3 regions of the Clostridium sp. ATCC BAA-442 genome follow, and region 2 is predicted to be linked to each of the others. Evidence: predicted binding sites of a transcription regulator. Region 2 holds the regulator's gene; each other region holds the start of a gene.
What was found. Region 2 encodes HrcA, which represses chaperone genes, less so after heat shock. Its sites were predicted from a motif close to TGTTAGCACTCNNNNNNNNNGAGTGCTAACA; they were not measured.
Positions count from the first base shown of each region.

Region 1: a site for HrcA is predicted at 8,132-8,162, ahead of htpG (molecular chaperone HtpG). Genes of this name have one in related genera too.
Region 3: a site for HrcA is predicted at 2,657-2,687, ahead of ACESY8_RS07685 (co-chaperone GroES). Genes of this name have one in related genera too.

Region 1 is NZ_CAXSQB010000053.1:89-10,008, reverse strand. It holds gene ACESY8_RS16650 (helix-turn-helix domain-containing protein) at 1-1,796, shown strand, start outside; gene ACESY8_RS16645 (APC family permease) at 2,339-3,691, shown strand; gene ACESY8_RS16640 (oxidoreductase) at 3,733-5,712, shown strand; gene ACESY8_RS16635 (hypothetical protein) at 5,934-6,149, opposite strand; gene htpG (molecular chaperone HtpG) at 6,167-8,089, opposite strand; gene ACESY8_RS16625 (hypothetical protein) at 8,211-9,095, opposite strand; partial or broken gene ACESY8_RS16620 (hypothetical protein) at 9,097-9,920, opposite strand, start outside.
Region 2 is NZ_CAXSQB010000038.1:22,678-31,812, forward strand. It holds gene dnaJ (molecular chaperone DnaJ) at 1-941, opposite strand, end outside; gene dnaK (molecular chaperone DnaK) at 1,043-2,896, opposite strand; gene grpE (nucleotide exchange factor GrpE) at 3,110-3,661, opposite strand; gene hrcA (heat-inducible transcriptional repressor HrcA) at 3,669-4,721, opposite strand; gene ACESY8_RS14455 (GNAT family N-acetyltransferase) at 4,928-5,395, shown strand; gene ACESY8_RS14460 (MATE family efflux transporter) at 5,466-6,854, opposite strand; gene ACESY8_RS14465 (cysteine desulfurase family protein) at 6,859-7,983, opposite strand; gene ACESY8_RS14470 (hypothetical protein) at 8,090-8,590, opposite strand; gene ACESY8_RS14475 (hypothetical protein) at 8,661-8,951, opposite strand.
Region 3 is NZ_CAXSQB010000013.1:21,734-31,653, forward strand. It holds gene ACESY8_RS07670 (THUMP domain-containing class I SAM-dependent RNA methyltransferase) at 1-384, shown strand, start outside; gene ACESY8_RS07675 (WG repeat-containing protein) at 400-1,554, shown strand; gene ACESY8_RS07680 (diacylglycerol/lipid kinase family protein) at 1,571-2,509, shown strand; gene ACESY8_RS07685 (co-chaperone GroES) at 2,740-3,024, shown strand; gene groL (chaperonin GroEL) at 3,276-4,904, shown strand; gene ACESY8_RS07695 (alpha/beta fold hydrolase) at 5,080-8,205, opposite strand; gene prfB (peptide chain release factor 2) at 8,376-9,497, opposite strand; tRNA gene ACESY8_RS07705 (tRNA-Leu) at 9,874-9,920, shown strand, end outside.

The DNA of each region.
Region 1 (9,920 bases), on a different contig from region 2:
TCTGCGCCTATCCCCACACCCGGGGGACGGTGATGCTGCTGCACATCAATGTGGAGGCATACCGGGCGGAGTTTCCGGACCTGCGGACCTACCAGTTTGCCAACAGTGCCCTGGAGAACAATACAGCGGGAATCCAAATGCTGGGCAGCTATCTGAAAAAGCAGCTCCCCAGGCTGCTGGACCGGACGGGGACGGAGACGGCTGCCTACAGGGAGGTGGGGGAGAAGATTCTCAACACTCTCATCAAGGAGTTCCAGTGCTATTATCTGGGCAGCGGCTTTCCCGAGTTCAACAACGCCTACAAGGGAAACGAGCTCCAGCTCCGGCGCATCCGCCGGATCACGGACTACATCTACCGCAACTACAACAAACCTATCCGCATTGAGGATGTGGCGGCCATGGAGCACATCAGCGCCAACCACCTGACCAACATTCTCAAGAACGGCTGCGGCGTGGGCTTCCGGACCTTCCTGAACATGGCCCGTGTGGAGAAGTCGGCGGCCATGCTGCTGGAGGGGTGCAAGGGGCTCCAGACCATCGCCTACGAATGCGGCTTTTCCAAGTACAAATATTTCAGCGACAGCTTTGAAAAGAGCTTTCGCACCACGCCACAGCAGTACCGGCGCAGGTACCAGAGCCGCACCATTGCGGTGCAGGCATATAGCTGCAGGGCACTGGAGGGGCAGGAGCTGGAGCTCCTGCTGCAAAAATTCTGCCGGAAGTCGGAGGAAATCTCGCTGGACTGGGGCGGACGGTATGAGGAGAAGCCCCTCCGGAGGCCCCGGTGCGTCAGCCTGGCGGGTGCCGCCTACGACCACATCACCTGCTTTCCGGAGCTGCGGCGGCTGCGGGAGGAGCTGGGGCTGGACACCGTTGCGCTTGATCTGGACTTTCTGCGCCGTTACCGGAACAGCCCCAGAGTGCTGAACTATATCCTGAATGATCTGTGGTCGCTGAGAATGAGGCTGCGGGTGTGTGTGCCGCCGGGGGAGCCGCTCCGGGGGCTGAGGGAGGAGTTGGAGCCCCTGCGGGAGCGTTTTCTGCGGCCCGGCGGTGAACTGGAGGTGATCGTTCCGGCGGCTCCCGGGGAGGAGGAGCGGGCCAGGACTCTGGCGGAGGCCCTGTCCGCCGGCCGGCTTCCGGTGCGCGTCACCGGGGCAGAGCACCGGCCGGAAGCCAATGCGCTGTATGGCTCCGGCTATATGCCGGGCTACCTCCTCCACACCATGGCTTCAAGCCGGGGGAGCCGTATGCCCCGGCTCACGCTGCTGGACGGGGATTCGGGTGTGGCCCTGCTGACCCCGGAGGGGCTCAAGCGCCCGGTCTACCACCTGCTCTCCCTGCTGGAGCAGTTGGGCGACACGGTAATCGCCCAGGGCGATATGTACCTGGCCGCCAGGCAGTCCGGGAGGGAGGACATCCAGGTGCTGCTCTACCACTATGACGCGTGCTTCGACACGCTGTTCGAGGGTGGCTCCCGGGTCGAGGAACAGGCCCCCTTTGTGGAGTTGATGAAGGATCACGACTACAACCGGGAGGTCACACTGAGCGTCCGGGGCATGACGGGGCGGTTCGCCATCCGGAAGTACCGGCTTACCTCTGAGGAATACGCATCCAGGTACCGGGATTTCCCCCTGCCGCTGGCGGATAGACTTTCCGCAGAGACGCTGCGGGTACTCAACGGAACACTGGCCCCTGAAATGTCCCTGAATCTTCTGGAGCTGGACGGCGCCTACCATCTGACCCTCAAGCTGGCCCCCTTTGAGATCCTGCTGCTGTGCTTTGAAAAACTATAACGTTTTCGGATTGCCCGTCCTAATCCTGTGGAATTCTTTTTATAGCAAAAATTGTGGGTTTTCATCACATTGTTTGAAAAATTCCAGTGATTTTCCTCGTTTGAAAACCTATACAATATAAACAGAAGTACAGCCAACTGGTCGTCAGTTGGCTGTACTTTTTGTTGTATTTTTCCGGGATGCAGCCGGTTTTATTTTAGCAGAACCCCCAAAATATCCGCAGGGAAGGGGCTATTTTTCTGTATCAAGTTTTCTATACTTAACATATGAAGATTGCAATCGGAATAAAAAATAGGTCGAGTCTGGTCTAATTTAAAGGGAAAGGAGCCTTTTGCCGAGGGAGAAGGAAAACAGATGTAACCCATGGATTTCGAATATGCGCTTGAGGCTGCGGGGGCACTGCCGTCCTGCGGCTTGAACGAAAGGCCTGTGGCGTTTCCGGTCCCCGCGGGTCGGAGGAGGGACTCCGGTTTGTGTGCAGGCGGAGTCCCGGACAGGGAACGGTCGGCACAGGCCGACCAATAAGTAGAGGAGGATTGTCCATGGAAAACAAAGAAAAGAAAATGCTGACAACAGAGGATCTGAACCGGACGCTGGGGAAAAGGGAGCTGTACTCCATCGCCTTCGGCCATGTGATCGGCTCCGGCGTGTTTTCGCTGATCGGAATCGGCATCGGGTACACGGGCAAGTCGGCGTGGATCGGGATTCTGCTCTCCGCCGTCTTCATTCTGCTCCAGGCCCTGCCCTTCATCGTGATGGCGGGTACCGCCCGCTTCCGCGGCGGCTATTACTCCATGATGGGCACCCTGTGGGGTCCCAAGTTCGCCGGCTTCTACATCGTCATCTTCTTTGCCTCCAACGTCTCCCTGGCCATGTACGCCATCAGCTTCGCCCAGTATCTCCAGGGCGTGCTGCCGCAGGTGCCCATTGTCCCCGTGGCGGTGGCCTGCCTGACCGTATTCTTCATTACCAACCTGCTGGGCATTGAGGGCGCGGCCAAGCTGGAGATCGTCATGGATATCGTGCTGGCTCTGGCCATGACCTGCTTCATCGTGTTCGGACTGCCCAAGGTGGACTACAGCACCCTGTTTACAGTGGACTTTGCCCCCGCCGGCCCCATGGGCATCATCACCTGCGCCGTGCTGCTGACCTGGGCCACCGCCGGCGGCATCGACATGGTCAACCTGAGTGCAGAGGCCAAGAACCCCACCAAGGATCTGCCCCAGGTCATCCTGGTGGCTACCATTGCCATCGCAATCTTCTATGCCCTGATTGCCATGGTGGCCGGCGGCGTGCTCCCCGTCTCCGAGACGGCCAACCAGCCTCTGGACCTGGTGGCCAGGGCGATCATGCCCACTCCCGTGTTCCTGTTCTTCGTCATCGGCGGCGCCCTGTTGGCCCTGACTACGACTCTGAACGCCACCTTCGCATGGATCACCAAGCCCATCCTACAGGCCTGCAACGACGGCTGGCTGCCCCATAAGATCGGCTACATTCACCCCAAGTTCAAGACCCCCGTCATTATCCTGGTGGGCTTCTACATCGTGGGCCTCATTCCCATCCTGACCGGCCTGCAGATCAGCATGATCGCCGACACCGCCGTGGTGCTCAGCAACATTCTGTTCGCCTTCATCTGCTTCGGCACCGTATTTATCCCCCAGCGCATGCCGGAGCTGTGGGAGGTCTCCGCCTTCCGCTGCAGCAAGAGCAAGCTCTACCTGAAGTCCATTCTGGGCGGCGTATCCTGCGTGGTCATGGTGCTGGTGCTCTTCTTCCAGATGAGCATGCCCCAGGCGGTCATTCTGGTCATCATCACCATTGTGGGGATTCTCTTCGCCCAGCTCCGCTACAGAAGCGGCGCCGTCAAGCCCGTCAAGAGCTATGAAAAGCTGTAATGCAGGGATCGTCTATTTTATTCAGAAGGAGTTCTTATTGTATGGACAGAACATATCAGCACATATTTACCCCTCTGACCATCCGGGGAATCACCCTGAAAAACCGCATTGAGATCGCGCCCATCTCCGTGTTCGACCTGGATACCACCCCGGAGCGCCACCCCTCCGAGCGGGATATGCAGTTCTTCCGCATGCGGGCCATGGGCGGCGCCGCCGTAGTCACCTTGGGCGACTGTATTGTCGACCCCAGCGGCGAGGACTCCGGCAAGCTGGCCTCCCCAAAGATCCTGGCGGGGCACGAGGACAACCTGCCCTTCCTGACCCGCATCGCCGACGAGATCCACCGCTACGGCGCCGTTGCCAGCATTGAGCTCAACCACGCCGGCATGCTGCGGGCCAGCGCGGGCGTCCAGGCCTGGGGCCCTGACTACATCAACTTTGACGAGACCAAGACCATCGCCCCCCTGTCCGACCAGTCCGCCTCCGATGAGCCGGTCTACCGCAAGGGCGAGGTGCTCTTCATGACCGAGGAGATGATCGAGACCGTGGTGGACGCCTTCGGCCGCGCCGCCGAGCAGGCCAAGACCTGCGGTTTCGAGATGGCCATGATCCACGCCGGCCACGGCTGGCTCATCCACCAGTTCCTCTCCCCGCTGACCAACCACCGCACCGACCGCTTCGGCGGCAGCCTGGAGAACCGGGCCCGCCTGCTGCTCATGATCATCGACCGCATCCGCCAGTACTGCGGCGAGGACTTCCTCATCGAGGTGCGCTTCAGCGGCACCGAGTACGTGGAGGGCGGCTACACCCTGAAGGAGGGCGTGGAGTTTGCCAAGCTGATGGACGGCAAGGCCGATCTGCTGCATGTCTCCGCCTGCAACTTCTACTTCCCGGAGACCGAGTGCCTGATGGTGCCCGGCATGTTCAAGGAGGAGGGCCACAACCTCTACCTGGCCGAGGAGATCAAGAAGCACGTGAAGCACTCCCATGTGGTGAGCGTGGGCGCCCACCGGGATCCCAAGAAGATCGAGGATATCCTGGCCGCCGGGAAGGTGGACATGATCGCCGTCTGCCGCGCGGTCAACGCCGACCCCCAGTTTGTCAACAAGCTCAAGAGGAACCAGGAGGAGGAGATCCGCCCCTGCCTGCGCTGCAACGCCTGCATCGCCAACTACCAGACCCGCATCACCAAGTGCGCCATCAACCCCACCCTGGACCGGCCGGAGGACGAGGTGTTCCCCTTCCTGCCCACCACGCCCAAGCGGGTGCTCATTGCCGGCGGAGGCCCCGCCGGACTGGAGGCGGCCATTGTCGCCAAGGATCGGGGGCATGAGGTCATCCTCTGCGAGAAAACCGGCACGCTGGGCGGCCTGCTCCGCTACGCCCGGAAGGTGCCCTTCAAGCGGGAGACCCAGCAGTATGTGGATTATATGATTGCCAAGGCCGTCCGCATGGGCGTGGATATCCGGCTGAACACCGAGGTCACCCCCGAGCTGGTAAAGGTCATCGCCCCCGACTTCTGCATTGCCGCCGTGGGCTCCAAGGCCCTGATTCCCCCCATCCCCGGTGTGGAGAAGGCCCATCCCATCATGGACATGTATGACGGCAAGGTACAGGTCGGGCAGAAGGTGGTCATCGTCGGCGGCGGCCTGGCTGGCACCGAGGCCGCTCTGGAGCTGGCCATGCAGGGCAAGCAGGTGACCCTGGTGGAGATGGGCATTGACGTGGCCCGCGACGCCAACTCCATCCACAAGCCCGCCCTGATGATGGAGCTCAAGGATCACGCCGAGCAGGTCACAATCCTGTGCAGGACCACCTGTACCGGGATCCATGACCACGGCATTGTGTGCAGAGACGCGGACGGCAAGGAGCTCACGCTTGACGCCGACACCGTCATCCTGTCCGCCGGCATGGCGCCCCTCCGGGCGGAGGCCCTGGCCCTGGAGCCGGTCTCCAGCGAGTTCCGCATGGTGGGCCAAGCGGCCCCGCCAGATCCTGGAGGCGGTCCGCGAGGGCTATGACGCGGCCATGGAGGTCTGAGACGGCATCCTGACGCCCCAATGAGAGAAGATCCCATTCCGGGGGCCGGCACATGTGCCGGGCCCCGGAACTTATTTCTAGAGGAGAACCGCGCAGGCAAACAAGACCGCCTCCGCTCATAGGCGGAGGCGGTCTTGCAGTGTATCCGGCGGAACGCCGCCGCTATCCGGTCCCGGGCAAAGCAAAGCCTGGCGCGGCGGACTCACCAGCACTCCAGCTCGGCCAGCACCGCCGGGGAGTCGGTGAGGATTTCTACCGGCTGGGAAAAGTCCAGAGCGAACAGGCCCATGGACGATTTGGCGTCGATAGCGATGGCGCCGTCCAGGGAGCGGACCTGAACCTCGTCAGGAACGGAGTAGGCTAGGCGGTGAAGACGCTCCAGCGCCTCCACCGAAGGGACTTTCTTCTGCACAACCACGGCGTGTCCTCCTGTCGTCAGTTCATCAGCGAGCACACCAGCTCAGTGTAGCCGGCGGGGTCCTCCAGAGGCAGGCCGGCGATGAGCTGAGCCTGGGCGTAGAGGAGCTTCGCGTACCGGGCGGCCTTGTCCCGGTCGCTCTCCACCGCCCGGCTGAGGGCGGCGAAGGCCGCCGAGTCGGGGTTGAGCTCCAGCACCCGCTGGGCCTTCATGCTTTTGGCGTTCTCGGGGTCCACCCGCTGGAAATACTTCTCCATCTCCAGGGTGATGGGGCCGTCGGCGGTGAGGCACACCGCGCCGCTCTTCAGGATTTTGGACACCCGGGCCTCCTTGATGGCGTCGCCCAGGGTCTCCTTGAGGAAGTCCAGCACGGGCTTGCTCTCCTCGGCCTTCTGCTCCAGGGCGGCCTTCTCCTCGTCGGTCTCGGGGAGGGCGTCGGCGTCGTCCACCGACTTGAAGGCCACCTCGTCCACCGCGCCCAGGGCGTCGATGACGAACTGATCGGGCTCGTCGGTGAGGTAGAGGATCTCATAGCCCTTGTCCCGGATGCGTTCGGCCTGGGGGAGCTTGGCAAGCTGCCCGGCGTCCTCGCCGCAGGCGTAGTAGATGTACTTCTGCTCCTCCGGCATGCGGGCCCTGTACTCGGCCAGGGAGGTGAGCTTGCCCTCCTTGGAGGAGAAGAAGAGCAGCAGATCCTTCAAAAGCTCCTTATGGGCGCCGTAGTCGCTCACCACGCCCACCTTGATCTGGGTGCCGAAGGCCTTCCAGAAGGTCTCGTACTTCTCCCGGTCATCCTTCTGGAGGCGGAGCAGCTCGGCCTTGATCTTCTTCTCCAGGTTGCCCGCGATCACCTTGAGCTGGCGGGTGTGCTGGAGCATCTCACGGGAGATGTTGAGGGAGAAGTCCTGGGAGTCCACCACGCCCTTGACGAAGCGGAAGTGCTCGGGCAGCAGATCGGCGCACTTGTCCATGATGAGCACGCCGGAGGAGTAGAGCTGGAGGCCCTTCTGGTACTCCCGGGAGTGGAAGTCATAGGGGGCGTGGGCCGGGATATAGAGCATGGCCTTGTACTCCACCGCGCCCTCGGCGGACACGTGCACCACGCTCAGGGGATCCTCCCAGTCGCCGTACTTCTCCTTATAAAACTGGTTGTACTCCTCCGCCGTGACCTCGCTCTTGGGCCGCTGCCACAGGGGGACCATGGAGTTGAGGGTCTCCCACTCGTCGAAGTCCTCCCACTCGGGCTTGTAGTCGTCGCCGGCGTCCTCGGGGCGGGGCTTCTGGCGGGACTTGTGCATGAGCATGACGATGGGGTAGTGGATGTAGTCGGAGTATTTTTTGACCAGCTCGGCCAGGCGGTACTGCTCCAGGTACTCGTCGTAGTGGTCGTCCTCGGTGTTTTGCTTGATGTGGAGCACGATGTCGGTGCCAGCGCTCTCCTTCCCGCAGGGGGTGAGGGTGTACCCGTCCGCGCCGTCGGAGGCCCACTGCCACGCCTCGTCGGAGCCGTAGGCCCTGGAGGTGACGGTGACGTGGTCGGCCACCATGAAGGCGGAGTAGAAGCCCACGCCGAACTGGCCGATGATGTCGGTGGTGTGCTCCCCGCCGTTCTCCTGCTTGGCCAGCTCCTGCTTGAACTGGAGGGAGCCGCTGCGGGCGATGGTGCCCAGGTTCTGCTCCAGCTCCTCCTTCGTCATGCCGATGCCATTGTCGGAGATGGTCAGGGTGCGGGCAATCTGGTCGGGGGTGAGGGTAATTTTGAAGTCGGAGCGGTTCAGCCCCACCTGATCGTCGGTGAGGGCCTTGTAGGCCAGCTTGTCCACCGCGTCGCTGGCGTTGGAGATCAGCTCCCGCAGGAAGATCTCCTTGTGGGTGTAGATGGAGTTGATCATCAGATCCAGCAGCCGCTTGGACTCGGCCTTGAACTGTTTCTTTGCCATGACAATGCCTCCTGTATCTCAAACGGTTTTGTAAACAAAGAGCGTTAGCACTCGAACTTTCTGAGTGCTAACGCTATCATAATCCTTCGCATGAAAAATTGCAAGAGGGTTCAAGGATTGTTTACAATTCGGTGGGAGCGGATGTGCCAGGACTCGCCGTCCCGTTGACCCGGCCGATCTCCTCCGGGGTGAATGCGTGCGGCTCCGCCGCCGGGGCGGAGGGCTGGGGAGCAGGGTCAGCCGGACAGAGCTCCGGGAAGGCGCTGCTGAGCAGCCCCCGGAGGCGATCCAGGGGGATGGGGCGCTCCAGGGTGGCGGTGGGGGAGGTAGCGCCGTCCGCATAGACCGGGAAGAGGAGCACAAGGTGGTCTTCCGTAAGGTAGAAGGCGTTGACATCCCAGTAGCTCTCAAAATATGCCCGGCCGTACGGGCCGTCCTCCAGACCGTCCAGAGCATCCAGAAGAGCGTCCATCCCCTTCTCGGCCGGAACCCGCAGTAAGGAGTCCAGGGTAAGGGCTTTGCCGGTGGACAGGTCAAAGAGGCTGCCGGAGACAGTGACCGCGGGCTCACCCGCCAGCGCCTCGGTGCGCTGGTAGCGGACGCTCAGGAAGCGGTCGCACCGCTGGATGGTGTAGACGCTCTCCACGGAATAGTCCCCGCCGGGCTCCAGGCCTGGAGTGCTCCAGTACTCCAGGCCCTTTTCCAGCCACCCCTCTCCCAGTATGGAGAAGTCTTCGTTTAGACTCTGCCAGACGGGGTTCTCCCCGGCGTTTTCGATGCAGGGCATGACAAAGCGCAGGGAGACCACCACCCCCTCCGGCGCGTCCGCGTTGGATTCCTCGCCGGCATAGTCCCGCTGAAAGACCTGCTCGCCCCACACCGGGGCGGGCGTCTCCGGCCGGATCGAACCGGCCTCCGGCGGCGGGGCGGTCTCCGCCGGGGCCTTCGGTGTGCAGGCGGCCAGACAGAGGGCCAGCAGCAGAACGAGCGCCAGGTATCGTTTCACATCAATCCCGCCCATCTAAGTCAAGATTCTTCTCCCGGAATACGATGCGGAAGGAGGGGATGTTGTCGAAGCCCAGGTTGGAGGTCTCCACTGTGAAGCGGTAGGCGCGCTCCGTCAGGACGGCGGTCACCACCACGTCCTCCCCGTCCTCGGCGATGGTGACATCCCGCAGGAAGTGGCTGTCCCGGCCCAGGGAGCCCGCCGGGAAGGAATAGGGATAGAGGTCCTTTGGATATGTCCCCTCACCGATCCATTCCTCTATCTCATCAGTTTCCGCGCCGCCGCTCTCCAGGCAGGTGTTGTGGAGGCGGAGGGTGAACACCCGGCGATCTGGATCAAAGCTGGTCTCGAAGCTGGGAATGGTGGTGGCCGCCGGGAAGAACCCCTCAAACAGCTCCTGGCTGTCCCCGTTGGGGATGAAGGAGAAGGACAGGCCGTCGGCATCGATGCGGGCGTCGTACACCTGCTCAAACCGGCCGCTTTCAGTATCGGGGCGGCCGTTCTCCCACCAGCCCATGTAGAAGGGCTCCGCCGGGTCCAGCCAGGTTTCCACAGTATCCAGGGTGGTCTGAACGGCGTCCTCCGGCACCCGGCCGTAGGCGTCCACCAGCACCCGCACGGTACCCGACTCGGGCAGCCCTTTCCAGGGGGTGGAGGAGCTGACACCGCCGGTGGTAAAGCGCACCTCGCCTGGGCCGGTGATCTGATAGGAAGCATCGGCGTCCAGACCCGTCAGGTACACCCGGCGGCCGGTTTCTCCGAACACCCAGTCCAGAAGGCGGGGTTCACTGCCGCCGTAGGTGTATTCCACCACAAAGTCGTCCA
Region 2 (9,135 bases):
CCCGCCGGCAGGCTCCACTTCACCTTGCCGTCGATGGTGGGAATCTCCAACTCCGCCCCCAGCGTGGCCTGGAGGAAGGTGACGGGGTGCTCCAGATAGACCGACGTGCCGTCCCGCTTGAAGAATTCGTGGGGGCGGACGGTGACGCTGATGAGCAGATCGCCCGCCGGGCCGCCGTTTTTGCCCGCGCCGCCCTGTCCCCGGAGGGAGACCGCCTGGCCGTTGTCGATGCCGGCGGGGATGGAGACGGTGAGCTTGCGCTGACGGCGGACGCTGCCTGCGCCGCCGCAGCTCTTGCAGGGCTGATGGATGATCTTGCCCTTGCCGCCGCACTTGGGGCAGGTGGTGGTGGTGGCGAAGGTAAAGGCCCCGCCGCCCCGCTGGATACGGATCTGGCCGCTGCCGTGGCAGTCGGGGCAGACCTCCGCTGTGGTACCCGGCGCGCAGCCGGTACCGTGGCAGTCGTCGCAGGGTTCGGTTCGGTTGAGGGTGATCTCCTTCTCACAGCCGAAGGCCGCCTCCTCAAAGCTGATGGAGACCGACGCCCGCAGGGTGTCACCCTTCATGGGGCCGCTGCGCGCACGGCTGGAGCCGCCGCCGAAGCCGCCCCCGAAGAAGGAGCCGAAGATATCGCCCAGGTCGATGTCGCCCATGTCAAACCCGCCGAAGCCGCCAAAGCCGCCCCCGGGTCCGCCCGCGCCGAAATTGGGATCCACACCCGCATGGCCGAACTGGTCGTAGCGGGCGCGCTTATCCTTGTCGGACAATACCTCGTAGGCCTCATTGGCCTCCTTGAATTTGGCCTCGGCGGTCTTGTCGCCGGGATTCAGATCCGGGTGGTACTGCTTGGCCTTTTTCCGGTAGGCCTTCTTGATCTCCTCGTCCGTGGCGCCCTTGGACACGCCGAGGACTTCATAATAATCTCGTTTCTGTTCTGGCATAGGGTTCTATCACCTCTTAACGGGAGAAACGGGCGGGTCTGGGGGCCGCCCCCTACTGCGTAGGAGCCAACTCCAGACCGGCCCGTGCTCACCGGACGAATTTACTTCTGGTTGTCGTCGTCTACCACTTCATAATCGGCGTCCACCACGTTGGGATCGGAGCTGGCGGAACCGGCCTGGGCGCCGCCCATGTCGGGGCCAGGCTGCTGACCACCCTGGGGATTGGCCTGCTGATACATCTTCTCCGCGATGGGATAGAAGGCCTTGCTGGCCTCCTCGGTGGCGGCCTTGATGGCGGCCACGTCGGTGCCCTTCAGCGCGTCCTTCAGCTTGTTCAGCGCGGCCTCCACGGTAGCCTTGTCGTCGGCGCTGATCTTGTCCTTGGCGTCCTCCAGGGCCTTCTCGGTCTGGTAGACCACCTGGTCGGCCTGGTTGCGGACGTCGATCTCCTCCTTCTTCTTGGCGTCCTCGGCGGCAAACTGCTCGGCCTCCTTGACGGCCTTGTCAATGTCCTCCTTGGACATGTTGGTGGAGGAGGTGATGGTGATGTGCTGCTCCTTGCCGGTGCCCAGATCCTTGGCGGACACGTTCACGATGCCGTTGGCATCGATATCGAAGGTGACCTCGATCTGCGGCACGCCGCGGCGGGCGGGGGCGATGCCGTCCAGGTTGAAGCGGCCCAGGGTCTTGTTGTACTGGGCCATCTCGCGCTCGCCCTGGAGCACGTGGACCTCCACGCTGGTCTGGTTGTCGGCCGCGGTGGTGAACACCTGGCTCTTCTTGGCGGGGATGGTGGTGTTGCGCTCGATGAGCTTGGTCATCACGCCGCCCATGGTCTCGATGCCCAGGGACAGGGGGGTGACATCCAGCAGCAGCAGGCCCTTCACGTCGCCGGTGAACACGCCGCCCTGGAGCGCCGCGCCCATGGCCACGCACTCGTCAGGATTGATGCCCTTGAAGCCCTCCTTGCCGGTGAGCTTCTTGACCATCTCCTGCACGGCGGGGATACGGCTGGAGCCGCCCACCATCAGCACCTTGGAGATGTCGCTGGAGGACAGGCCGGCGTCACTCATGGCCTGCTTCACGGGGCCGCTGGTGGCCTCCACCAGGTTGGCGGTGAGCTGGTCGAACTTGGCCCGGGTGAGGGTCAGATCCAGGTGCTTGGGGCCGGTGGCATCGGCGGTGATATAGGGCAGGTTGATGTTGGTGGAGGTGACGCCGGACAGCTCGATCTTGGCCTTTTCGGCGGCCTCCTTCAGGCGCTGCATGGCCACCTTGTCGCCGGTCAGGTCAATGCCGGTGTCCTTCTTGAACTCGGCGGCCATCCAGTCCATGACGCACTTGTCGAAGTCGTCGCCGCCCAGGCGGTTGTTGCCGGCGGTGGCCAGCACCTCGATGACGCCGTCGTCAATGTCCAGGATGGACACGTCGAAGGTGCCGCCGCCCAGGTCGTACACCATGACCTTCTGGGCCTGCTCCTTGTCCACGCCGTAGGCCACGGCAGCGGCGGTGGGCTCGTTGATGATGCGCTTGACGTCCAGGCCCGCGATGCGGCCGGCGTCCTTGGTGGCCTGGCGCTGGGCGTCGGTGAAGTAGGCGGGGACGGTGATGACCGCCTCGGTGACGGTCTGGCCCAGATAGGCCTCGGCGTCCGCCTTCAGCTTCTGCAGGATCATGGCGGAGATCTCCTGGGGCGTGTAGGCCTTGCCGTCGATGTTCACCTTGTAGTTGGTGCCCATCTCGCGCTTGATGGACATGATGGTGCGGTCGGGGTTGGTGATGGCCTGGCGCTTGGCCACCTGGCCCACCATGCGCTCGCCGTCCTTGGAGAAGGCCACGACGGAGGGGGTGGTGCGGTTGCCCTCGGCGTTGGGGATGACGACGGACTCGCCGCCCTCCATGACGGCCACGCAGGAGTTGGTTGTACCAAGGTCGATACCAATAATCTTAGACATAAAGCAGTTCCTCCAATAATAAAGAAATTGGTTTTTTACAAGGTTGAGTGGTGGGCGCACCATGTGCGCCATGATGTCACGCTATGGGTTGGGCACATGGCCGGGCCGCTAAGTCCAGACTGCGCGAAAAATGCCGCTTCGGGCTGCGCCCGTCGCCTGTTTTTTCGTCTCCGTCCCGCCTTAGCGCCCCTATGTGCCTACCCTCCGCGCTTCTTAGTTGGCGACCTTTACCATGGCGAAACGGACCACCTTGTCGCCCGACTTGAAGCCGGTCTGGAACACATCCACAATGGTGTTCTCGCCAGCGCCCTCGTCCTCCACGTGCATCACGGCGTTGTGGAGGTTGGGATCGAAGGGCTCGCCCAGGGCAGGGATCTCCTCGATGCCCAGCTTGGTGAGAACCTCCTTGAGCTGGGTCATGGTCATCTCCACGCCCTTCTTGTAGGCCTCGTCGGCGGTCTCCTGCTTGAGGGCCCGCTCCAGGTTGTCGTACACCGGCAGGAAGGCCGCAGCGGTGTCCGCCTTGGCGTCCGACCAGGCGGATTCCTTCTCCTTCTGGCTGCGGCGGCGGTAGTTGTCGTATTCAGCGGCCAGGCGGAGAAATTTGTCCTCCTGGTCGGAGAGGCTCTTCTTGAGGGCCTCCAGCTCCTCCAGCAGGGGGTTGGGAGCCTCGGCCTCCGTCTCCTCGGTGGGGACGGCCTGCTCGGTCTGCTCTTCCGGGGTCACGTCCTCCGGCTTTTTTTCCTTCTTGCTCATGGGATGCATTCATCTCCTATTTCTCGTCGTCCCTGCCCTGGGGCAGTTCACCCTGTCCAAACAGCCGGGAGAGGCCCTCGGCCAGATAGGACAGGCGGGCGGTTATCTTGGCGTAATCCATCCGGGTGGGCCCAACCACGCCGATGACACCCCGCATGCCGTCGCCGATGTCGTAGCTGGCGACCACCACGCTGGTGTCCTTCAGCGCGTCGGCCACGTTTTCCGGGCCGATGAGGATCTTCATGGGATCGTCCTTGGGAACGGGGAAGCGGGCAGGGTCGGCGTCCTCGGAGAGGTAGCTCATCAGCGGCTGCGCCCGCTCCAGGCTGCGGTACTCGGGCAGCTCCAGCAGATGGGCCAGACCCGAGGTGTGGACGGTGCGCTGCTCCAGGCTCTCCAGCACCTCCATAGCGAAAGACACCACCAGGGAGATAAGCCCATAGGCCTCCCCGGCCGCATGCTGGGCCACCCGCATCAGCTCCGGGGTGATTTCCTCCAGCGTCAGGCCGGTAAAGGTGGTGTTCAGCAGGGTGTTGAGCATCTGAAGCTGGGCTTCCGTCAGGTCGGAGGGCAGGCGGATGAGCCGGTTACGCACGATGTCCGTGTCGGTCATCACCACGATGATGAAAGCGTTGCGCTCCACCATCAGCAGATCGAACCGCCGGATGGTCATGCGGCTCAGACCGGAGGAGAGGGCGAAGGAGGGGTAATTGGTGAGCTGGGACACCACCCGGCCCGCCTGGTCCAGCACCCGGTCCAGCTCCCGCATCCGCATGGCCAGGGCCTGGTTGATGCGCTGGGTCTCCTGGAGGGAGAGCTTGTGCTCCTCCATCAGCTCGTTGACATAGAGCCGGTAGCCCTTGGGCGAAGGGATGCGCCCGGCGGAGGTGTGGGGCTTTTCCAACAGGCCCATCGCCTCCAGATCCGCCATTTCGTTGCGGATGGTGGCGGAGGATACCTCCATATCGATGGAGGCGGCGATGGCCTTGGAACCCACCGGCTCCGCCGACTGGATGTAGCTCTCGATGATGGCGCGGAGAATCCGTTTTTTGCGCTCTGTTAAATCCATTCCGGCCACCCTTTCACAATGTTAGCACTCAAACTCTCTGAGTGCTAAAGATAATGTAGCACCGTCCCCCGAAAAAGTCAAGTGTTCTGGATGTAAATTAAATGTGAACGTAGAAAATTCAGCAGGCAAAGGGGTGGACTGCAAGTTTCGGGCGTTGACGGGGCGGCGGAACAATGGTATTCTATGTAAAAAGGAGGGGTGAATCCGTGGACGAGGGCCGAGGCTTCACGATTATCGACTATGAGGACCGCTACAAGCAGGCGCTGGAGGACATCTCCCTGCCCTGGCTGCTGGAATACGACCTGCTGGAGCCGGTGGATCTGGAGATGCTGGCGGAGCCCCACCGCTTCCTGTCCGGCGGTGGCCGGGTGCTGCTGGCCCGCTGGGGGGAGGAGATTGTGGGCATGGTCATGCTGGAGCTTCAGGGGAAGGGCCAGTGCGAGCTGCTCAAGTTCGGTGTGAAGGAGGCATACCGGGGCCGGGGCATTGGTACGGCCTTGATGGAGGCGGCGCTCCAGGCCGCCCGGGATGCAGGGCAGAAGAAAGCGGTCCTCACCTCCAACCATCAGCTCAGGGAGGCCCTGCGGCTGTATGAGCGGTTTGGGTTCAAATACGTCACCTATTCTGATAAATGGTTCCAGCTCTCCGACATCCGCATGGAGCGGGAGCTGTGAGCCGGCTTACAGAGAAAAATACCCCGGCTCCGCGCCCACAGGCGGAGCCGGGGTATTTTTTACAACGCGGTCACTCCGTACGGGAGAACTGGGTGACGTCGTTGATCCACTCCCGGGAGCGGAGGCGGTACAGGCCAATGCCGAACTTGACGAATTGCTCGGCCATGATGCCCACATAGACCCAGAAGATGCCCCACTGGAACACCAGGCCGAACAGGGCGGCCAGGGGGAGGGAGACGAACCACAGGGGGGTGGTGTCGATGATGGTGGCGGCCCGCACGTCGCCGCCGCCCCGCAGGACGCCCACGGTGTTGACGGAGTCGAAGGCCCGCAGGGCCAGAAAGACGCCGATGAAGGTCAGCATCATGGTGGTGATAGAGCCGGCGGTCTCCGACAGGTGGAAGAAGGGGTAGACCAGCCAGGGGAAGACGAACCAGGCCCCCAGGATCAGGGGAATGCCGATGATCAGGCCGCAGAGGAAGGCCAGGGTGTCCAGGGTAGCCCCCACCTCATAGACATGCTCCCGCCGGCCCGCGCCGATCTCCCGGCCCACGATGATGGCGGTGGTGTTGCCGATGGCGAAGATGGCCACGGTACAGAGATCCTCAATGTTGCCCGCCAGGGCGCGGGCGGCCAGGATCTCGGTGGAGCCCTCCATGTGGCCCATGATGACCTTGTAGAGGGAGGTGCCCAGGCCCCAGAGGGTCTCGTTGAGCACCACCGGCCCGGAGTAGTGGAGAAATTTGGCCAGCAGGGCGCGGCCCGGCCGGAAGAGCACGGCGGGCTTGAGCCGGAAGCGCCGGTTGGTCAGGGCGTAGGAGAGCATGATGACGAACTCCAGCACGCGGGCGGACAGGGTGGCCACCGCCGCGCCCACCACGCCCAGGGCGGGAGCGCCCAGGTTGCCGAAGATGAACACCCAGTTGAGGAAGGCGTTGGTCAGCATGGACACGCCGAAGATGATCATGCCCAGCTTGGGGTTCTCCATGGAGCGGTGGGCGCCCACGTACACGCCGGTGAGGCTGTTGAAAATATAGGAGAAGCCCACGATGCGGGCGTACTGGGCCGCCAGGGGCACCAGCTCCTGGTTGTCGGTGAGCAGGCCCATCAGCTGCTCCGGCAGGAAGAACATGACGGAGGCAAAGGCCAGGGAGATGGCCCCGGCCACATAGCAGCCCAGGCCGATGACCCGGTTAATGGACTCGGTGTCCCCCTTGCCCCAGAACTGGCTGATGAGGACGGAGGAGCCGCTCTGGAGTCCGAAAATGACTAGCTGGATGACGAAGACGGGGATGTTGGCCACCAGCACGGCGGCCAGGGGGGCTTCCCCCAGGGCGCCCACCATGAAGGTGTCGATCAGCCCCAGCAGGGTGGTGCACAGGTTCTGGAGCAGGATGGGCAGGGCCAGCCGCGCCACGTTGCGGTAGAAGGCCGCCCCCCGGTTCATATAGTGGAACAAACGCTCACCTCGCTGCAATTCTGGTCTTAGTGATTTCAGTCAGTCCCCCGGCCAGGGCGTCCACGTCGGCGCGGGTGCTCTCCGGGGAGAAGGAGACGCGGAGCACCCCCATCAGGGTGCGCTTGGGCAGGCCCAGGGCCGCAAACACGTGGCTGGGCTTCCCGCGGTGGCAGGCCGAGCCGGAGGAGACGTACACCCCCCGGTCGGACAGCTCCCGCACCAGCATTTCGCTGGGGTAGCCGGGCAGGGAGACGGCGCAGATGTGGGGGGCGTCCCCCCGGCTGATGATCTCCAGCCCGGGGACGGCAGAGAGTGATTCCAGCGCGTATTCTTTGATTTCTTGAATACGAGCGGGATAGTCCTCTTGCCACGCCGCGCAGGCGGCCGCCAGGGCCGCGGCCTGGGCGGTGGGCTCGGTGCCGGGCCGCAGCCCGCCCTCCTGCCCGCCGCCCGTCAGCAGGGGCTTGAGGTTCAGACCCCGGCGGATGTACTGTACGCCGATGCCCTTGGGGGCGCGGATTTTATGGCCGCTGAGAGTGAGCAGATCCACCCCCAGCTCCGCCGGGGTGAAGGGCACCTTCAGAAAGGCCTGCACCGCGTCGCAGTGGAGCAGGGCGGAGGAGCCGGCGTCCCGGATGGACTGGGCGGCCTCCGCCACGGGGAGAAGGGTGCCCAGCTCGTTGTTCACCAGCATCATGGACACCAGCACCGTATCGGGCCGCAGGGCGGCCCGGAGGGCGTCGGGGGACACGTGGCCGCTCCGATCCGGCTTGAGGTAGGTCACCTCATACCCCTGGGCGGCCAGGGCCTTCACCGGCTCCAGCACGGCGGCGTGCTCGATGGCGGTGGTAATGATGTGCCGCCCCTTCCGCCGTCCGTAGTCCGCGGCGGCCCGGACGGCCCAGTTGTCCCCCTCGGTGCCGCAGGAGGTGAAGACCAGCTCCTCCGGCGCGCAGCCCAGGCGGCCGGCCACGGCGGCGCGGTGCTCCTTCAGCGCGGCGGCGGCGGCCTGCCCCAGGGCATACCCGGAGGAGGGGTTGCCGTACCCCTCAGTCATGGCCTCCAGAGCGGCCCGGGCGGCCTCCGGACAGACCCGGGTGGTGGCGGCATTGTCAAGATAAGTGGGCATGTAACGGTCACCTCGTCCATGAATGGAATAAAGACAGTATTAAATATTTTATGCTCTGCCCTGTCGAAAGTCAAGGCCCGCCCCGGTTTTGGGCGGGCCTTGGTGCCTATTGGGAAAAGGATGCGTAGGGATCGGCCGTGTGGACGGCGCGCTCCGAAAGGATTTGCAGCAGCTCCGCTACCACGCCGGAGGGAAGGATGTAATAGGCCCATTCCTGTGTGTCTCCAGGGGCGTAACCGTCGTAAAATGCCGCCCGGCCGTCGGCCCAAAGGAAGAGCTCATATTGCTCGCCGTAGCGAAGGGACAGCTCCGGCTCCCCGGCGGAAAAGGCCGGGATGGAACTCCAGTCCTCGGAACGGAGCAGAGTACCCAGCCCGGAGCCCTCCTCCAGCTCATAATAGGAGCCGTCGCCGGTGCGGAGCAGGGTGCTGGACTCCAGATGCTCCGCCGCGGACTGGGGCAGCAGGCTGGGATTTTCCTTCCGCAGGAAGCCGGGCAGTCCGTTCAGGGCGTACCAGAGCCAGCCGCATCCGGCCGCCGCCAGCAGGGCGAGCGCAAGCCCCACAGCCAGGGCGGCCCCGCTCCGACGCCTCTCCTCCTCTGCCATTGTACACCCCTCCGTTTTGCCAGTATAACACAGAGAGGGCAGGGAAGCTTTACAAAACAATAAATAATTTCTAACTGTTTGACGCCGGGGGCAGGAAACGCCGCCACAGCCCGGAGTGGAAGAAGAGAAGGCCCAGCAGGGCGGAGGGGATGGGGGCCAGTGCCTCGGCCAGATAGAGGCCGCCGGCGCCCAGAGGGCCGGAGAGCAGGAGGCTGAGGGCCAGGCGCACCCCCACAGACTGGAGCAGGGCGTTGGCCATGGCCAGCCCGGCGGCGCCCACGCCGGTGGCGAAGGCGTCATAGGTGTACATGGCGGCGTAGAACAGGCAGTTGACCGAGCAGCAGACGCGCAGATAGCGCACCCCCTCGGCCACTACAGCGGGGCTAGGATCGAAGAAGGCCACCAGCGGGGCGGTGAAGAGCTCCTCCGCCTCCGGCAGACAACATAGCCAGGCGGAGTGGAGAACCCCGCCTGCGGTGCCGATGCGCCGGTGAGAGAGGAATCAGCGTTCCATATTTAACTCCGAACAACGGTTTACCTGTGTC
Region 3 (9,920 bases), on a different contig from region 2:
GGCGAGTACGACGGGGCATACGACATCTGGGGCGGGGACATCGACCCCAAGGCGGTGGCCATCGCCCGGGCCAACGCGGAGAAGGCGGATGTGGAGGACGCGGTGCGCTTCGAGGTGGCGGACGCCGCCGCCTTCCGCCGGGACGCGCCCTATGGCCGGGTGGTCACCAACCCGCCCTATGGGGAGCGCATCCTGGAGAAGCGGGAGGCGGAGGAGCTTTACCGGGCTTTCGGCCGGGCGGTGTGCACGCTGCCGGAGGGGTGGCGGGTGAGCGTGCTCTCCTCCCACACGGAGTTCGAGCGCACCTTTGGCCGTACCGCAGACAAGAAGCGTAAGCTGTATAACGGCATGCTCAAGTGCGACCTGTTCCAGTACGGAAGATAGGAGGAGGGGATTGATATGAGGCGAGGAAAGGGAAAGCGCGCCCTGGCGGGGCTGCTGGCCGCGGCCCTGTGCGCGGGATTGTTTTTCCTCCCGGCCTCCGCCGCGCCGGAGGGGGCCACGGTATGGGGCTACAGCGAGGGGCTGGCCCAGTGCGAGCTGGCCGGAAAGTGGGGCTATGTGGACGCTGGCCGGAATGTGGTCATCCCTCTCCAGTACGACAGCATCGTGTCCTTCCAGCTCGGCATCGCGGCGGTCAACCTCAACGGCAAGCTCGGGGTGATCCGGCAGGATGGGCGGTATCTCATCCAGCCGGAGTACGACACCCTTCTCCCCATTGACTGCGGGCTCTATATCGCCCAAAAGGGGGGCGGCTGGGGCGTGGTCAGCATACTCCCCTTCCCGGACGGGGCGGGGAGCACCACCAATGTGCTCTATGAGCTGAGCTATGACCAGGTGCAGGTGGCCGAGCAGGGCGGAACTCAGGTGCTCACCCTCACCAAAGGGAGCACCGTCACCAAAATCCCGGTCTATGACCTGCCCGGCATCCTGGCGGCCAAGGGGGTGCCCTCCGCCAAGTTCCCCCTCACCCGGGGCAAGTTGCCCTCCTTCTCCGATGTGTCCCCCCGGGACTGGTTCGCCCTCTGGGTGGACATCGCCTACAATGTGGGGCTCACCTCCGGCGTGGGGAAGAACCGTTATGCGCCCAATCAGACCTTGACCGTGGCGGAGGCCCTCAAGCTGGCGGCCACGATTGAGAGCCGCTACCAGGGGGACGACTTTCATCTGAGCACCGAAGGCGGACCGTACTGGTATGTGCCGGCGGTAGATTACTGCCTGGCCAGCGGCATGATTCAAAAGGGGGACTTTACCGAGCGGGATTACGGACGGGCTGTCACCCGGCGGGAGGCAGCGGAGCTCTTTGCCGCCACCAGTCTGGCCAAGGCCATGCCGGAACTCAACTCTCTGGCCCGGGTGAAGGCGTCGGTGCCCGACATCCGCAGCGGCGATGAGGGGGCGGAGGCCATCTACAGCCTCTACGCCAAGGGAATCCTGTCCGGGGTGGACAGCCGGCTGACCTTCCAGCCGGAGGGCACCTTCACCCGGGCGGAGGCGGCAGCCATTGTCTCCCGCATGGCCCGCACCGAGCAGCGCCTGCTCCTGTGGAGCTGACCAACGGATAAGGAGGATGGGCCCTGTGAGGCACCTGTTCTTAATCAACCCCCACGCGGGAAAATACGACCGCACCCAGGAGATGCGGGAGAAGCTCCGCACTGCCTTGGCCGGGCGAGACGAGCCATGGGAGGCGGCGGTCACCCAATACCCCGGCCACGGGGCCGAGCTGGCCCGGGCGGCGGCGGAGAGGGGGGAGCCGGTGCGCATCTATGCCTGCGGCGGCGACGGCACCCTTAACGAGGCTGTTGCCGGAGCCGCAGGCTTCGGCAACGCCGCTGTGACCCACTACCCCATGGGTTCGGGCAACGATTTTCTGCGGATGTTCGGCCCGGATGCCTGCCGCTTTTACGATCTCCGGGCTCTGCTGGACGCGCCCCAGGCGCCGGTGGATCTCATTGAGTGCAACGGGCGGCTGGCCCTCAATGTCTGCTCGGTGGGGTTCGACGCCCGCATCGGTTTTGGTGCGGCAGACTTCAAGAAGCTGCCCCTGGTGAGCGGGCCGCTGGCCTACCAGCTCTCCGCCGTGCGCACCATTGTCCAGGGGATTCACCGGCCTTACCGGGTGACCATCGACGGGGAGCGCCTGCCGGGGGAGGCGTTTACCCTCATTTGCGCCTGCAACGGCCGCTACTATGGCGGGGGCTTTAACCCCTGCCCCGACGCCGTGCCCGACGACGGCCTGCTGGACTTTGTAGTGGTGCCGGCTGTCTCCAGGCTGACCATTCTGACGCTGATCGGCAAGTACGCCAAGGGGGGCGCCGGGGATATCCCGCGGATCCTTCTGCGCCGCGGCCGGGAGATGCACGTCGCCTGTGACAAGGCCGAACGGGTTAATCTGGACGGCGAGGAGCTGGTGGATTCTGAGCTCTCTGTCCGTGTGTCTGCTAAAAAAGTAAACTTTTTCTTTCCCGAAGGAACCCATTGGATTCCGGAGAAACGGGTGCGAAATTAGAAAACCGAAGAGAGCGGGAGAAAAAAGAAGATCTGAACAGGTTTTGAATGTTAAATTGAAATAGGAACCGCGCGGAATGGAAATTTAACAGATTATTTAAAAATTAAGACTTGCGGAATCCGTCAAGTGAGGTTATTATTATAGGCAGGTTAGCACTCCGGCAAAATGAGTGCTAACCTGCTGAATTGGTTTACAAGAAAAATGAATGATACATGAAGGAGGAACCCCTTATGAAACTCAAGCCCCTTGCAGACCGTGTGGTTATCAAGCTGGTCGAAGCGGAGGAGAAGACCAAGAGCGGCATCATCCTGACCGGCGCCGCCAAGGAGAAGCCCGAGGTGGCCGAGGTCATCGAGGTCGGCCCCGGCGGCGTGGTGGACGGCAAGGAGATCACCATGACCGTCAAGAAGGGCGACAAGGTCATCACCAGCAAGTACTCCGGCACCGAGGTCAAGGTGGACGGAGAGGAGTACACTATCGTCCGTCAGGGCGACATTCTGGCGATCGTAGAATAACCCAGCGGAACGGCGGGATAAGCCGTCCACCTGGGGCCGCGCCTGCGGCGGGGCGGCGCGATAAGCGCCGGAGGCCGACGGAATTCATTTTCGGCGGCCGCAGATGAAATCCCCGGGGGTCCCCGCGAAATTCTGTTTCCTCGCCATTGTGGAGTAATTTTCCGTGTAGGGGCGCACAGTGTGCGCCCGCTCTCTGGAACAAGAAATCTTCCGGGTGAGTTCCACCCGACTCAAATTGGAGGTAATACGTTATGGCTAAGATTATCTGCTACGGCGAGGAAGCCCGTCACGCGCTGGAGCGCGGCGTCAACCAGCTCGCCGATACCGTGAAGATCACCATGGGTCCCAAGGGCCGCAATGTGGTGCTGGACAAGAAGTTCGGTGCCCCCCTGATCACCAACGACGGCGTGACCATCGCCAAGGAGATTGAGCTGGACGACCCGTTTGAGAACATGGGCGCTCAGCTGGTGAAGGAGGTCTCCACCAAGACCAACGATGTGGCCGGCGACGGCACCACCACCGCAACCCTGCTGGCCCAGGCCATCATCCGCGAGGGTCTGAAGAACCTGGCCGCCGGCGCCAACCCCATGGTCATGAAGAAGGGCATCGCCAAGGCCACCACCGCCGCGGTGGAGGCCATTAAGGCCAACTCCAAGAAGGTCAACGGTTCCGCCGACATCGCCCGCGTGGGCACCGTGTCCTCCAGCGACGAGACCGTGGGCAAGCTGATCGCCGAGGCCATGGAGAAGGTCTCCCACGACGGCGTCATCACCGTGGAGGAGTCCAAGACCGCCGAGACCTATTCCGAGGTGGTTGAGGGCATGCAGTTTGACCGGGGCTATATCACCCCCTATATGGTCACCGACACTGAGAAGATGGAGGCCGTTCTGGACGACGCCCTGATTCTCATTACCGACAAGAAGATCTCCAACATTCAGGAGCTGCTGCCCATCCTGGAGCAGGTGGTGCAGTCCGGCAAGAAGCTGCTGGTCATCGCCGAGGACGTGGAGGGCGAGGCCCTGTCCACCCTGATTGTCAACAAGCTGCGCGGCACCCTGAATGTGGTGTGCGTCAAGGCCCCCGGCTTTGGCGACCGCCGCAAGGAGATGCTGGAGGATATCGCCGTGCTGACCGGCGGCACCGTCATCACCTCCGACATGGGCTATGAGCTCAAGGAGGCCACCATGGACATGCTGGGCCGCGCCCGCCAGGTGAAGGTCTCCAAGGAGAACACCATCATCGTGGACGGCGCCGGCTCCGCCGACGCCATCAAGGCCCGCGTCAACCAGATCAAGAGCCAGATCGAGACTACCACCTCCGACTACGACCGCGAGAAGCTCCAGGAGCGCCTGGCCAAGATGGCCGGCGGCGTGGCGATCATCCGTGTGGGCGCCGCCACCGAGGTAGAGATGAAGGAGAAGAAGCTCCGCATCGAGGACGCCCTGAACGCTACCCGCGCCGCTGTGGAAGAGGGCATCGTGGCCGGCGGCGGCACCGCCTATGTCAACGCCATCGCCTCCGTGGAGAAGCTGCTGGCCGAGACCGAGGGCGACGAGAAGACCGGTGTGTCCATCATTGCCAAGGCCCTGACCGAGCCCATGCGCCAGATTGCCACCAACGCCGGCATCGACGGCTCCGTGGTGCTGGAGAATGTGAAGAAGGCCGACAAGGTGGGCTATGGCTTCGATGCCTATAATGAGACCTATGTGGACATGATCTCCGCCGGTATCGTCGATCCCACCAAGGTGACCCGCTCCGCTTTGGAGAATGCGGCCTCCATCGCCGCCACCCTGCTGACCACCGAGTCCCTGGTGGCCGACAAGCCCCAGCCCCCCGCTCCGGCTGCTCCGGCTGCCCCCGATATGGGCGGCATGTACTGAGCCAGAGAGAAAAAAGGCCCGGAACCGATTTGGTTCCGGGCCTTTTTGCAGGGCTGTGGCCTGTCGACGGGGCTAAAAAGAGCTGCTGCTTCCGGCATACGAAAAGCATAGGAATACGAAGGCACCCCCGGAGCCGTTGGACTCCGGGGGTGCCTGGTGTGTAGGGGGAGATCAATCAGGCCGCGGCCTGGGCGGCAGCGGGGATCAACTGTGCCTGGAAGAAAGCGGCGGTGGCGTCCACCGTCTGATAGAGGGCAGTGAAATCGCCAGAGAACACGTTGTAGGTGTGGTCGCAGTTATCCACCAGCAGCAACTGGCTGTCGGCGTTAGCGGCGGCCTTCACAATCTTCTCGGCGTTATCGGGGGTGACGGTAGTATCGTCCTTGCCGTTGATGGCCAGAATGGGGGCCTTGATGTCAGCAGTTACCTTCAGAATGTTGGTTTCGGCCACCTCCTGGAACCAGCGCTCACCCAGCTCCAAGGGCTCCCGCCAGTCAAAGGTCATCGTATAAAAGCCCTCTTTCTTGGCCTGGGCATAGGCATCCTCAAAGCTGGTACCCGCAAACAGGGAGGCGCCGTTCAGCTCCAGGGCGCCGGACCAGGTGACAACAGCCTGGAAGGTGTCGGGGTGGGCCTCTGCGGCCAGCAGGGCGTCGGTTCCGCCCTGGCTCCAGCCCATGACGCCCAGGTTCCCGCCGTCCACAGTCTCCAGGCCGGCCAGGTAGTCTGCGGCGGCCTTGGCGTCAATGACGGCGGAGGTGTAGTTGTAATCCCGGTAGCTGGCGGTGGAGTCGCCGTTTCCCATGAAGTCGATGCGCAGGGTGGCGATGCCGTCGGCGGCCATACGGGGGGCGGCCAGGGCGTAACCCATGCCGGCTTCGTCCCGGTTGGAGCCGGTGCCGTGGAGCATCACCACGCCGGGGACCTTCGCGTCCTTGGAGGCGGAGACGGGCAGGGTCAGGGTGGCGGGAATCTCATGGGCAGGGATCCCGTCCTGGGCGGCTACAGGGATGGAAACCACGGTCTCCACATAGGTGGGCTTGAGGACGCTGAAGTTCTTGAGCACCTGGGCAAACTCAGCGCGGGTGAGCTGGCCGTTGGGGTTCAGATTGCCCTTCTGGTCACCGGTCATCACCTTGCCATAATAGCAGAAGGTCATGCCCTCCAGATCGGCGGCGGGGATGGAGTCGTAGTCGGGAGCCTCCTTCATAGCCATGCCGGAGGTGTCCACGGTAATACCCTTGTAGGAGGCGTAATCGGCGATAATAGTGGCGATACCGGAACGGGTGATTACGGTGTCGGTGCCGTACTCAGTGCCCTCAAACAGGCCGGCGGAGGCGGCCCAGTTAATGGCGTTGGCGTACCACTCGCCCTCGGTGCCGGTCACAGTGGTCTTTTCAACCGCGGGCTTACCCTCCATGTTATAGAGGGTCTGGTACACGGTGGCGCGGGTGACGGTGCCGGTGGGCTCAAAGCCCTTGTTGGTGCCGTTCATGATGCCATTGTCCAAGGCATACACGGCGGCGTTGTAGTACCAGGAGCCGGTCTCCAGATCGGCGGGATAGTTGGCGGGCTCGTCCACAATGGTGATGCGGCCGGCGGGCTCGCCGTACTGCTCGGCGGTGATGGTGCCGTCCAGCTCCTCAGTGGTGTAGTTGATCAGGGCGTCCTCCAGGGACACGCCCACATCCTTCCAGCCGCCGGCGGTCTTGAACACGCCGTAGGTGTCGCCGCCCTTGGCGGTGAAGTCGTTGGTGGCGATGGTGTAGGTGGCGGCGGGATCAAAGGCCTCGCCGTTCACCGTGGAGATGGTGACGCGGCTGCCGGGATTGGCAGGAGCGTAGTAGGTAGAGTTGGCGTATTGAGTGCCGTTCACATAGGGAACGCCGGTGTTGAGGGTGAACTCAATGCCGGACACCTGGGGGAAGGCGCCGATGGCCTCGGGGGTGGTGCAGGTAGCGGCCTCCAGGGCCTCCAGAAGCTGGGCGCCGGTCACGTCGATGGTGGCCACGGTGTTGCCGAAGGGGAAGACGGCCAGCAGGCTCTTCTTGGAAATGTCGCCCTTGGCCAGAGCCTCGCGGATGCCGCCGCCGTTGGTCAGCGCGGCGTCCACGTTCTCCTCGCCCAGAGTCTGGCGGGCCTGCCACAGGATGGCGTCGGCGGCAAAGTCGCCCAGGTTGGTCTCAGTGGTGCGGACGCCCTCGCCCTCGGGGAAGGTCATCTCGGCCTTGGTAACAGGATCGGTGGCCGCGCCGCCGGAGCGGGAGCCGTTCAGATCCACCTCGGTGGTGGCGATCTTCTCGCCGTAGACTTTATCAACGGCGGTGTTGCGGTCGTCCACCAGCTTGGCCACATCGGCGTCGGTCTTGGTGTAGGAGGCGGCGGGAACCAGCTCGTCGGTCAGGGTGCCGGTCTCCTGATCGTAGATCACCACGCCCACGTTGGCCAGAGCGGTGCCGGTGGAGACGATCTTGGCGCCGTTGACCACGTTGGTATCGCCTACCTTGGCAATGATATCGGCAGTGGTGGAGTGGCTGTGGCCGTCGATGAACAGGTCAATGCCATCCACGTGCTCGCACACGTCGATGGAGCGGTTGCCGATGCTCTCGTCATCGATGCCCAGGTGGCCCAGGCAGACAATCAGATCGGCGCCGGCCTTGTTCAGCTCATCGACCTGAGCCTGGGCGACGGCGTACAGCTTGTCGGTCTGGGGGAAGGTGATGCCGGGCATCTTGGAGGCGTCGGCCTTGGTCAGGGTCTCGGGGGTGGCCAGGCCGAACACGCCCACCTTCACGCCGCCGATCTCAAAGATCTTGTTGGAGTCGAAGACAGTCTTGCCGTCGGCCTCAGTGGTCATGTCGGCGCACAGGATGGGGAAGTCGGCATCCTTGGCCAGGGCCTTGAGGTTGTCGATGCCGAAGTCCAGCTCATGGTTGCCCACGGTCATGGCATCATAACCGGCGGCGTTCATGAACTCGATGGCGCTCTTGCCCTGGTCGGCGCTCACCAGGGGCTTGCCCATGATGGAGTCGCCGGCAGAGACCAGCAGCACATCGGCGCCAGCGGCCTCGAAGTCCTTCTTCAGCTGGGCCACACCGGCCATGCCGAAGGAAGTGCCCTCCTCGTCCAGATCCGCGCCGTGGGTGTCGTTGGTATGGAGAATAACAACCTTACCATCGACATCGGGAATGACATAGGGGGTTGCGGTTTCTTCCTCTGCGGCAAAGGCGGCCCCGAACAGGGAGCACACCATAGCCAGCACGAGGAACAGGGACAGGAATTTGCTTGCGGGTTTTCTCATAGAAAACATTCCACCTTTCCTCATTGCCTTTCCCTATGAAAGGCGTTTTTTGGGGCATCCTAATGGTAACAAACTGGAAACAAAAATACAAGGTGGCGGAGAAAAAAAGTGTGCAAAAAGCACACGAATCTTATGAGCCCGCTGCTCAAAAGATTCGTGTAGGAAATAATTTATTTTTCAGCCCAGTTGCCGGTGGCCTCCGCCTTCAGATAGGCGTTGATGAAGCCGTCCAGCTCGCCGTCCATCACGGCGTTGATGTTGCTGGTCTCATAGCCGGTACGGTTGTCCTTTACCAACTGGTAGGGCATAAACACGTAAGAACGGATCTGGCTGCCCCACTCGATCTTGAGCTGTACACCCTTGATGTCGGAGATCTTCTCCGCGTGGGCCTGCATCTGAAGCTCCACCAGCTTGGAGCGCAGCATCCGCATACAGGTGTCCCGGTTCTGAAACTGGCTGCGCTCGGTCTGACAGGAAACCACAATGCCGGTGGGCTTGTGGATCAGGCGGACAGCGGAAGAGGTCTTGTTGATGTGCTGGCCGCCGGCACCGGAGGAGCGGAACACCTGCATCTCGACATCCTCCGGGCGGATGTCCACCTCTACATCGTCGGGAATCTCCGGCATGACCTCCAGCGCGGCGAAGGAGGTCTGACGCCGGGCGTTGGCGTCAAAGGGGGAGACCCGGACCAGCCGGTGCACGCCGTGCTCACTCTTGAGGTGGCCGTAGGCATTCTCACCCTCGATGGAAATGGTGGCGCTCTTGAGGCCGGCCTCGTCGCCGTCCAGGTAGTCCAGCGTCTTGCACACGTAGCCGTGGCGCTCCGCCCAGCGGGTGTACATGCGGAAGAGCATCTGCGCCCAGTCCTGGGCCTCGGTGCCGCCCGCGCCGGCGTGAAAGGTGAGGATGGCATTGGAGCCGTCATACTCGCCGGTGAGCAGAGTGGACAGCTTGGCCTCCTCTATCTCGGCCTCCAGCTTGGCGAAGCCCTCCTCCACTTCGGGAACCAGAGTCTCGTCCTCGGCCTCGTTGCCCAACTCGCACAGGGTCATCAGGTCGTCCCACTGGGTCTTGCGCTTTTGCTGGCCCTCAATCTTGTCCCGTAGCTGCTTGACCCGCTGCTGCACCTTTTGGGCCTTCTCCAGGTTGTCCCAAAAGCCGTCGGAAGCGCTCTCCGACTCCAGCATCTCCACCTCCCGGATGGCCGTCTCCAGGCCCAAGGCCTGGTCCAGCTCGTCCAGCTCCGGGCGCAGATTGTTGAGCTTTACCTTGTATTCATCAAACTGAAGCATGTAAAACCACACTCATTTCCATAAAATAGCCCTCATATTATATCCAAAAGAGTGGAAATTGTAAAGAGAGTGGCAGGAAAAAACCGCCCGAGGGCGGGCGGTTTTATCGCTCACTGACCATCCAGCCGGGATCGGCGCGGAAAATCAGGTCATCTATGTCTTCCTTTGGCTCGGTGCGCAGAATGGTTTCGTCCTGCTGCGTGTGTTGCATGGGGATACCTCCTTCGTAAGTCGTGTACATATCAGTATATGCCGGAGGGAGGGAAAGATGTGTACGATTCCTGTCGGGCGGCTTTTTAAAAATAAGGGTTGACAAGAGGCTTTGGCTGTGGTATTCTAATTGAGCACTTAAAAGCAAGAGACTGGAGCCCTCCACGCCGGAGTGGCGGAATTGGCAGACGCCCGGGACTTAAAATCCCGTGG